DNA from 2 places in the Lysinibacillus sp. FSL K6-3209 genome. Region 1 is predicted to be linked to the other one. Evidence: riboswitches for the same ligand, from Rfam matches in the RefSeq annotation. Region 1 holds a riboswitch; the other holds the start of a gene.
What was found. A riboswitch is a leader RNA that binds a small molecule or an ion and turns the genes downstream of it on or off. The one in region 1 is predicted to bind S-adenosylmethionine.

Region 2: another riboswitch for S-adenosylmethionine. It lies ahead of metK (methionine adenosyltransferase); the one in region 1 lies ahead of MHH88_RS19745 (bifunctional homocysteine S-methyltransferase/methylenetetrahydrofolate reductase).

Annotation. Positions count from the first base shown of each region.
Region 1 covers NZ_CP150264.1:4,059,426-4,064,753, forward strand. The annotation lists gene MHH88_RS19745 (bifunctional homocysteine S-methyltransferase/methylenetetrahydrofolate reductase) at 1-1,553, opposite strand, end outside; SAM riboswitch class I at 1,644-1,743, opposite strand; gene hemG (protoporphyrinogen oxidase) at 1,869-3,257, opposite strand; gene MHH88_RS19755 (globin-coupled sensor protein) at 3,402-4,691, opposite strand.
Region 2 covers NZ_CP150264.1:3,493,771-3,499,098, forward strand. The annotation lists gene MHH88_RS16965 (alanine/glycine:cation symporter family protein) at 1-476, opposite strand, end outside; gene MHH88_RS16970 (alpha/beta hydrolase) at 606-1,412, opposite strand; gene MHH88_RS16975 (gamma carbonic anhydrase family protein) at 1,548-2,060, shown strand; gene metK (methionine adenosyltransferase) at 2,416-3,612, opposite strand; SAM riboswitch class I at 3,870-3,988, opposite strand; gene pckA (phosphoenolpyruvate carboxykinase (ATP)) at 4,191-5,328, shown strand, end outside.

The DNA of each region.
Region 1 (5,328 bases):
TAAATTGGAGCATCTAAATGCTTTGTTGCCTCATAAATTTCTACAATTTTCTCTTTTGTATAAACTGGTTGTGAAATAAAGTAATCTGCACCATGTTCGATTTTTTTCTCTAAGCGAGCTACTGCCCGATCTAATACACGAACATTCGGGTTAAATGCTGCCGCAACAGAAAAGTTTGCTTTCTTACGAAGTGGCTTACCGGAAAATGATATCCCCTCATTTAACTGTTTAATTAATTGAATAAGCTCCATGGATGAAACATCATAAACACTTGTGGCACCTGGGAAGTCTCCTACCTTTGTGGGATCTCCAGTAACCGCTAAAACATCATGAATGCCAAGTGCATTTAAGCCCATTAAATGGGACTGTAGACCAATTAAGTTACGGTCACGGCACGTAATATGCGTCAACGGTCGTACACCATGTGTTTCCTTTAATAGTGCACCCATAGCGACATTACTAATGCGGGGAGATGCAAGCGAATTATCAGCCATCATCACGACATCTGCGCCTGCGTCGTATAATTTTTTTGCCCCTTGAATAAAACCATCAATTTCTAGATGTCTCGGAGTATCTAACTCTACGATAACCGAGCGTTCGCGCTTCACCTTTTCATGTAGCGGTTCATATGTCGCAGGTTCTGCTTCCCGTACAATCTCTACTTTTTCAGGTTTCGTATACTTTGCTTCAACAGGCGTTAACTCTTCTAAATATTTCTTCGCAGCTGCTATATGCTTAGGTGTTGTACCACAACATCCACCGATTAAACGAACACCTTGGTCACGCAATGCAACTGCTGCACGGCCAAAATAATCAGCTTCTGACTCATACACGACACGCCCATCCTCTAAATCTAGTAGCGACGCATTTGGATATGCTGACATAAATGCTTTATCAGGAATCTCTACACCTTCAAATGCTTGAATTGTATGATGGGGACCTAAACGGCAATTGACGCCTACTACATCTGCACCAAGAGCTTGTAACTCATGTAATGCTTGATTTAACGTCATTCCATTTTGCAACACACCCGGCTCATGCATGGATACTTGTGCAATAATTGGTAGCTTTGTTTTGCTGCGTAACATTTTTAATGTTGCACTTAACTCTTCAAAATCATAATACGTTTCAAGTAAAAGACCATCAGGATTGCCTGCAAGTAACACATTTGCTTGTTCTTCAACAGTCAATAATATTTCCTCTAATGTAGCATCACTTTTACGAATGCCACGGATGCCCCCAATTGTCCCTAAAACAAATTGCCCGCCATCAGCTGCCGCTCGTTTTGCAATCGTGATTGCCGCTTCATTAAATTGTTGAACCCGTGATTCTAAGCCGTAACGTGCTAATTTAATCGCATTTGCACCGTAAGTATTGGTCTGAATGACATCTGCACCAGCAGCTATATATTCTCTATGAATTTTTTCAATTAACTCCGGTCTCTGTACATTCATTTCCTCATGACAGTACTCTAAGCCGTAGCCATATAATACAGTACCAATGGCTCCATCCGCGGTAAGCACATGTGTTTTTAACTTTTCTAGCAATCCCATAAATCGTAGCCCTCTCTTTCCTTGTATCCAAAATATAAAAAGCCTTCTTTTACAAAAAAGAAGGCTTTAACGAATCGCAATTGTTGTTCCTTCTCATCTTCGACCAAAAAGGTCTTCTGGATTTAGCACCTGACATAAGTTGGTTGCTGAAGCTTCATAGGGCCAGTCCCTCTGCTTCTCTTGATAAGAATGTAGTATGAATTTTTCAAATAATTAAAAGAATCATATCGTTTACAGACGATAGAGTCAAGACTATTTCACTTAACAAAGGAGATTTCTCCCGAAAAAAATATTATTTTAGTTTTAACTTCACTGTTATTCTAGTTTTTCCGCAAGCGCTTCGCCTATTTTTTTACCATTTTGAATACAAGCACCAATACCTACCCCGAAATATGAGCAACCTGCTATCGATAAGTTGGGATACCGTTCTGCAAGCTCCGCTGTTAAGCCTTTCAACGCCTCATGATGTGCCAAATCGTATTTTGGCATTTGATCGATCCACTTGGCTACATTTACAACCATTGGTTTTTCATCAATGCCTAAGCTTTTCTTTACATCCTCTAATGCTACAGCTGTCAATTCTTCATCTGTCATCATACGTAATGTTTCGTATGCAGGGTTAATGCTTTTATAAAAGAGGCGCACAAGCAATTTACTATTAGCAGATGTATGTTTCCATTTTCGGCTTGTCCATGTTGCGGCATTGCATTGTACATTCGAGTTATGTGACACAATAAAGCCTGTCCCATCTGCTGGTAGCACTGCATCCGGTACATCAAAGCCTAAGTATATGGTGATGGCAGAGGCTGTAGTAAATTCTTTAAAATAGCGATCCAAAGATGGGTCCAGTAATAAGCTTTGCACGGCTTCATTTGGCAGTGCTAATACTACGTGCCCAGCCTCAAACTTCCTCCCATCTGCTAATGTGATTGTATAATGTTTTTCCTGTTTTTTTACATTGGTTGTTGCTACGCCTTTAATAATTTCTACATTTGTTAACGTTTCTTCAAGACGATTGATAAGTGACGATAAGCCCTGTTTAAACGAAATAAACTTTTTGTTGGAAGCTTTCACGAATTGTTCGCGATTTGCCTCAAAACCTTTAATAATACTACCGTACTCATTTTTATAGTCGATTATGTACGGTAAGGTAGAAGCTATCGACAGTTGATGGAGGTCACCCGAGTATACCCCAGCTAATACTGGTGCAATTTGATTTTGTACAAGTTCTTCCCCTAAGTAATATGTTAAAAACTCACCGATTGAGCTGTCCTTAGTAAAGCTTTTATTCGGCATTGTTAAATCTTGCAATGCTATTTGTTTACCAGCTTCTGATACTAGCGTACTTGCTTCAAGAGACGCTAAACTCATTGGAATACCGAATGTTGAATCAGCAGGGATCGCATGTAATTCGTCATTTGTATAGATATAAGATATCCCTGTTTCGTTGTACACTAGCTCCTGTTCAAAATTAAGCTCCTGCACCAGCTCCATGACCCCTTTATGACGAGCCACAATTGAGTCAGCACCCGTTTCCATAATGAAGCCTTGCTCATAAGCGGAATGTAACTTACCACCTAAGTATGGATTTTTCTCAACAAGCACTAGTTTGACATCTATGTTTTTTTGCAATACTTGGCGTTGTAAATAATGCATCGTACATAAACCAGTAATGCCGCCACCTAATACAACTATTGTTTTCATAAAGTATCGCCCCTAATTCGTTATTTCTCTCCTTATTAGTATAAACTTTTTTCACAAACAATAACGTTCAACCCATTACAAATTTAGCAACACTATAAAGTGTCAGGCACTCAAACAATTTCAAATTGTTTGAGTGCCTGACACCTAGTTTAAGTTTTGTGCGACATTTGCTAATTTGTCAGCTGAATTTGTTACCTCATTAAATGCTTGCCCAAGCTCATGAAGGACCTGAGCAACGGCCTGAACCTCTTTTTCCATAAGGTCATTTTGACACTTAGCTTCTGTCATTGCATCTAATATTTTGTTAAACTGTCCTTCAGTTTGAGCCATGTTCTCCTCACCTGAAGCAACCTCTGCCTGAATATTACTAAGCGAATATGCCAGTTTAGACGTTCGCTCTGTCGTTTTTTCTAATAATTTTGCAACGGATGTAACAGATTCTTTCGTCTGACTAGACAATTTACGTACTTCCTCTGCCACAACACTAAAGCCTTTCCCCGCCTCTCCAGCGCGGGCTGCTTCAATAGCTGCATTTAAAGCAAGCAGATTTGTTTGGTTGGCAATGTTCGTTACAACATTCATAATCGCTTCCATTTCTTTCGACATATCCGTTAATTGTTTAATATTATCCGTAATATCATCCACTGACTGAATAATATTACACATATTTTGAGATTGATGTTGTAAGCATTCGCGACCTTCTATTGCTTGACTTTCTGCTAACGTACTCACCTGAAGCGATTTTTTTGCCAATTGCTTAATTTCATGTGATTGATTATTTAATAGATGGAAGGAGGCATTTGTTTCTTGTGAAATGGTCGCTAATCCTTCTGACGATTCCACAATTTTTTTCTCAACTGCTTCTTTCTCACGTTCAACGTTTTCCTTCAGTTGCTCAATTGTACTTTCAAACGCTTCTAATACAAGTTGTTGCTCGAAATTAGAAATTTTAGAAATTGCTCGTATTGTATTCAATTGGTCTTTCGGATGCACTACATGTTCTTCAACTAAATCAATAAATGACATGGTTAAATCTTGGAAAGCACAAATATACCATTGTGTTCTCAGTCCGATATGTACATGCACTTTTGCAATACTTACTCGTCTTTTATAAAATTCATCATCAATTGTACCGTTAAACATTTCAATAATATGACGACGCAATGTGACCTTCAATTTATCCACAGAACTATGTTTATTAATAATATCTACTAAACTATGCTCAGTTCCAATCATTTCATAAAACCGGTCAACGATGTGATTTATGTTGTCCTCAACAAATGGTTTAAAAGCTTTTAAATATTGTAAATCTTCTATTGTCAAATTTAGCATTTCAATTTGCTTAACCAGTGTTCGAGAGTTCGGAACATCCATTGTCACCGAGTATTGCTGTAAATCTAACGTCATTGCCTTTTTCTGTTTTTGAAAAATCACACTTTTCCCTCTTTCATTACGTGTTCTTTTGAAAAGCTGAGCAAAAATCCCATTCCGTTTACCCAAATATATTGACAAATCTATGAAAAGATACCACAACTATTAATAAATTTACAAGAAAATAATATAACAAAATAACATCATAATAATCAGTAATTCATCATTTTTCATTATTAAAATTACTCATATACATTATACATTTTTAATATAATTGTCAATTTATTATATCCTATATTTTACCATTGAATAGTATACAATTTAAACGTAAACTAAATGGGTTTCATCTGTTAAATTGCATTAAAACGCTGTCACAATTTTTTTCAGTAGCTATTTCTACGGTATTTATTAGAATTTACGTATTCCGTCTGCAACACTACATGTAATATTAAGTATCTATAATTTCAATATTTCCCCTTCGACCATTTATTAAGAGTCCTTTATCCTGTTTTTTTATTTAAAAATGAATAGAATTAACCATTGTGAATTTTGTTAATAAATAGAATAAAATAACCATTTTACTAATAGCCCCCCTATAAAAATAGACTCTCTCCCATATCATTTTTCTATGTATAGATATATGATCACTATTTGCCCTTCCACTACAATAAAAAACCGCAACGGCTAGTTCATTGCTAAC
Region 2 (5,328 bases), 570 kb from region 1:
ACGCCAGGCATTAGTATCAACATGGCTATTAACGCTGCAATCGCAAAAATAATTGCAAACCACTTCTGCCCCATCCCTTTTTCAATATAAAAGGCTGGACCACCACGATATTCTGTTTCTTTCTCTTCTTTGTATATTTGCGCTAATGTTGACTCCACATAAGCTGTCGCTGCACCGATGAAGGCAATTGCCCACATCCAAAAAATAGCACCAGGTCCCCCCATTGCAATGGCAGTTGCTGTACCAGCAATGTTCCCTGTACCAACGCGCCCAGATAATGCAATCGACATTGCTTGAAAGGAAGAAATTCCCTTTTCTGATTTTTCCCCTTTAAACATTAAGACAAACATGTCCTTAATATGTCTTATTTGTAGGAACCGTGTAATAATTGAAAAGAATAAACCGATTAATAAAATACCATAAATAAACCACGGCCCCCATAAAATACTGTTCAGAAAACTAACAATACTTTCCATCTTACCCCTCCCAAAATATGAATATTCGTTCTTTAAGACATTATAGTATTACATTTTTCTGAAAATTACAACATTATTTTTAAGTTACTATACATCTTATTCAACAATATTTTTCGGAGGGGAAACATTCTATCGAATTATATAACCAATTCTACGCAAAGCATTATTAATAAAATCACGGATATAGAAAAAAATCTCATCTCTCTCTATTTCATGGAACAGATTATGGTAGCATTTTGCCCATTCTTTAAATTGGAATTCTGCAAACTCCTGCTGGTGTAACCAATTACGTGTTTGTCTAGTTTCTGTAATGCTATCTCTTTCTCCAGTCATAATAAGCATAGGGGTATTTGGAAACTCTGCTTTCGGCATAATCACTAAATTGCGCATCATCTGTTGTAACTCACGATACCATTTTACTGAGATGACAGACATAAAAGGAAACTCGTCCTTCATTTCATCTCTACCTTCGACACTACGTGATAACTTGTCGAAAGTAATATCATGTGTCATCTTAACACTTGCCGTCAAAGCACTTAAGCTCGTTAATGCATTCGATAATTTTCCAGGCTGTAAGTTCAATTGCAGCCAAGGTGAGGTCAAGACAATTCCTGCACATTCATATTTTCTCTTATGCATTGTATGCAGTATTAACGTTGCTCCTAGTCCATGCCCTATTAAAAATACTGGCAAATTATATGAAAAGGCATTTTCAATTAAATGCCTAGTATACTTGTTGTATTCTTTAAAGTCCTCATCATGGACACGTGATAGTTTCGCATTTGCCCCATGATTCGGTAAATCGCCCATGACTACGTGGAAGCCTTCCATTCTAAGTTTTTCAATCAGCCATGCGTACCAACGGTGGTTTTCATATGCACCGTGAACAATAGCAATCACAGCCTTCGCTTGTCCATCAGCTTCCCATTTCCACATTCACATAGTCCTCCTAAATAATTAGTTACACAATAATTATAACGAAATATTCGTACCATTATAAAATTATATTTGCATAAAATTGCGTATTTGATACGATAATACTACATCAAAGAAAGAAAAGAGGCGATTAGCATGATTTATCCTTTTAAAGACAAAACACCTACAATCGATCCATCAGTTTTTATTGCTGACTATGCAACCGTTACTGGAGACGTAACGATTGGAGCAGAGACAACAATATGGTTTAATACAGTGATTCGAGGCGATGTATCCCCTACAATTATTGGTAAACGAGTAAGCATCCAAGATCTTTGTTGTCTACATCAAAGTCCAAAATATCCATTAATAATCGAAGATGAAGTAACAGTTGGACACCAAGTAACCTTACATAGCTGTACAATTCGAAAAAATGCCTTAATTGGTATGGGATCAATTGTGTTAGATGGGGCAGAGATAGGAGAAGGTGCATTTATCGGTGCGGGTAGTCTTGTCCCTCCAGGTAAAGTCATACCTCCCAATTGTTTAGCATTAGGACGTCCAGCGAAAGTTGTACGTGAATTAAATGCTGAAGATAAAGAAGATATGGAACGTATCGTTAGAGAATACGCGGAAAAAGGACAATATTACAAATCTCTTCAAAAATAATGGTTGCTCAATTCGGGCACATTGCCCCATAGTTGTAGGTGTTTAAATACGAAACAACTCTTTATGAAATAAATTCGCAATTTTCTTCCAACCGCCTTCAGTACATCTTGTATGCTAGACGTACGGGAAGAAAGCGAATTTTTTCAATCACTTACGTAAAGTTCGCTTAAGTCTTTCACTTGATTAGAGAGCACTAGTTGCCTTCACAATTTAAATAGAAGGTGCATTTCTCCCCGACCTAGTAGCAGTAAGAAGAAATGTGAAAGGCAAGATAAAAAGGGGCCACTAGCTAGCCCCTTTCAATAAAACATTTACGTTTGTTCATTACCAAATCGAATGTTCTTGATAAAACAGATTATAAACTCGCTTTTTCTCTTAGTGCATCTGCCTTGTCCGTATTTTCCCAAGGTACATTTAAATCTGTACGGCCAAAGTGACCGTATGCAGCCGTTTGTTTATAAATTGGACGACGTAAATCAAGCATTTTAATGATGCCTGCTGGACGTAGATCGAAAAGTTCGCGAACCCATTTTACGATTTCACTTTCACTTACTCGTCCTGTACCAAACGTATCAACGGCAATCGATACCGGTTGCGCTACACCGATAGCATAAGCAAGCTGTACTTCTGCACGTTCTGCTAAACCAGCTGCAACAATATTTTTCGCTACATAACGAGCTGCATAGGCTGCTGAACGGTCCACTTTCGTAGCATCCTTACCAGAGAATGCACCACCACCATGACGTGCATAACCACCGTATGTATCAACGATGATTTTACGACCAGTAAGTCCAGCATCTCCTTTTGGACCACCAATAACAAAACGACCAGTTGGGTTGATGAAGTATTTAGTCTGTGCATCTAATAACTCACTAGGAACTACTGGAGCAATTACTAATGCTTTTAAATCTGCTTGAATTTGTTCAAGTGTTGCTTCTTCATCATGCTGAGTTGAAATAACGATCGTATCAACACGAACAGGGACATTGTTTTCATCATACTCAATTGTTACTTGCGTTTTACCATCTGGACGTAAATATGCTAATTCACCTGATTTACGTACTTCTGTTAAACGACGAGCCAATTTATGCGCTAAACTAATTGGTAAAGGCATTAATTCAGGTGTTTCATTACATGCATAACCGAACATTAATCCTTGGTCACCTGCACCAATCGCTTCAATATCCGCATCTGTCATTGAACCTTCACGCGCTTCTAATGCTTGGTCTACACCTTGGGCAATATCAGGTGATTGCTCTCCGATTGCGACTAGTACAGCTAAGTTTTCAGCATCAAAGCCATACTTGCCTCGTGTATAGCCGATTTCTGCTACTGTATCACGCACAATGCCTTTAATATCTACATAAGTAGAAGTAGTAATTTCTCCTGCTACTAATACTAAGCCTGTTGTGACTGTTGTTTCACACGCTACACGGGCATTAGGATCTTCTGTTAAAATGGCATCTAAAATAGCATCCGAGATTTGATCACAAATTTTATCGGGATGTCCTTCTGTTACACTCTCTGATGTAAACAATCGACGGTTTGTCATTTGGTTTTCCTCCTATTACTCTTACAAATAGTATTTGCGAAATTAATACGGTACTCATTACCCATGTCAAGTCCGCTCCTAAAGGATTGAACTCTCAAGCCGTTGTTGCTTTTAACATGAGGATTTCGAAAGATCCGTCATTATAATAAGGAAAGAATTGCACATACTTACCTTTACATTCATTTTAAAAATAAAAAAAATCCTTTTCTCACGTGTACTTAACATGAGGAAAGGAATAATGACTGCGTAACCTTTCACTCTTATCGTTCAAGGGGTATCCCCTTGCATCAGGTTGGCACCAACGCATGTCGTGAAATAGTTCATGCAGGTTGCCGGGTTTCACAGGGCCTGACCCTCCACCAGCTCGGGATAAGAGTATCCGTTCAATTCCTCATCTTACGGAAAAGGTAGAACAATGTCAATTATTTTATGTCGTTTTGTTGAAAAGTATTTAAAACTCGAAAATAATTTTTGAATTAGTATAGATTATTAAAGCAATTGTGTTATACTATTTTTGAAATTAAGAAAAACTCCCTCAAACTCAAGGGAATACTATAAAAAAGGATGGTATTTAATCGATGAATTCAGTAGAAATTGCAAACGAACTGAAGGAATTATTAAACGGCGGGAACATTAACGTTCAACTTTCAGTACCACAATTAGCTGAAAAAGCTACATCTCGTGGTGAGGCAATGTTAACAGTAGATGGCGCAGTTCGTGCAGAAACTGGCAAATACACTGGTCGTTCACCTAAAGATAAATATACGGTAGAAGAAGAAAGCACAAAAGATAAAATTGACTGGGGTAAAGTAAACCAACCAATTTCTTCTGAAGTGTTCGATAACTTATATGTAAAAGTAGTTAAATACTTAAAAGAACGTGACGAATTATTTGTATTTAAAGGTTTTGCAGGTGCTGACAAAGATTCACAATTAAGTATTCAAGTAATCAATGAATATGCTTGGCACAATCTTTTCGCCCATCAATTATTTATCCGTCCAACTGAAGAAGAATTAGCTTCTCACGTTGCTGATTTCACAATTATTTCAGCTCCTAACTTTAAAGCAGATCCAGCTGTTGATGGTACAGCTTCTGAAACATTCATCATTGTATCACTTGAAAAGAAAATCATCCTAATCGGTGGTACTGAATATGCTGGTGAAATTAAAAAATCTATTTTCGGTATTATGAACTACCTTTTACCGCAACAAGGTATCCTATCAATGCACTGTTCAGCAAACGTTGGAGAAGCTGGTGATGTAGCATTATTCTTCGGTTTATCTGGTACTGGTAAAACGACTTTATCGGCTGATCCTGACCGCAAATTAATCGGTGACGATGAGCACGGTTGGTCTGACAACGGCGTATTTAACATTGAGGGCGGTTGCTACGCAAAAACAATTAACCTTTCTGCTGAAAAAGAACCTGAAATCTACAACGCAATCCGCTTCGGTTCTGTACTAGAGAACGTAGCTGTAGATCCTGAAACTCGTGTTTGCGATTACGATGATGGTTCATTAACAGAAAATACACGTGTTGCTTATCCAATCCAATATATCGAAAATATCGTTGATCCATCTGTTGCAGGTCACCCAAAAACAATCGTTTTCTTAACTGCTGATGCTTTTGGTGTTTTACCTCCAATCAGTAAATTAACAAAAGAACAAGCAATGTATCACTTCCTAAGTGGTTTCACATCTAAACTTGCAGGTACTG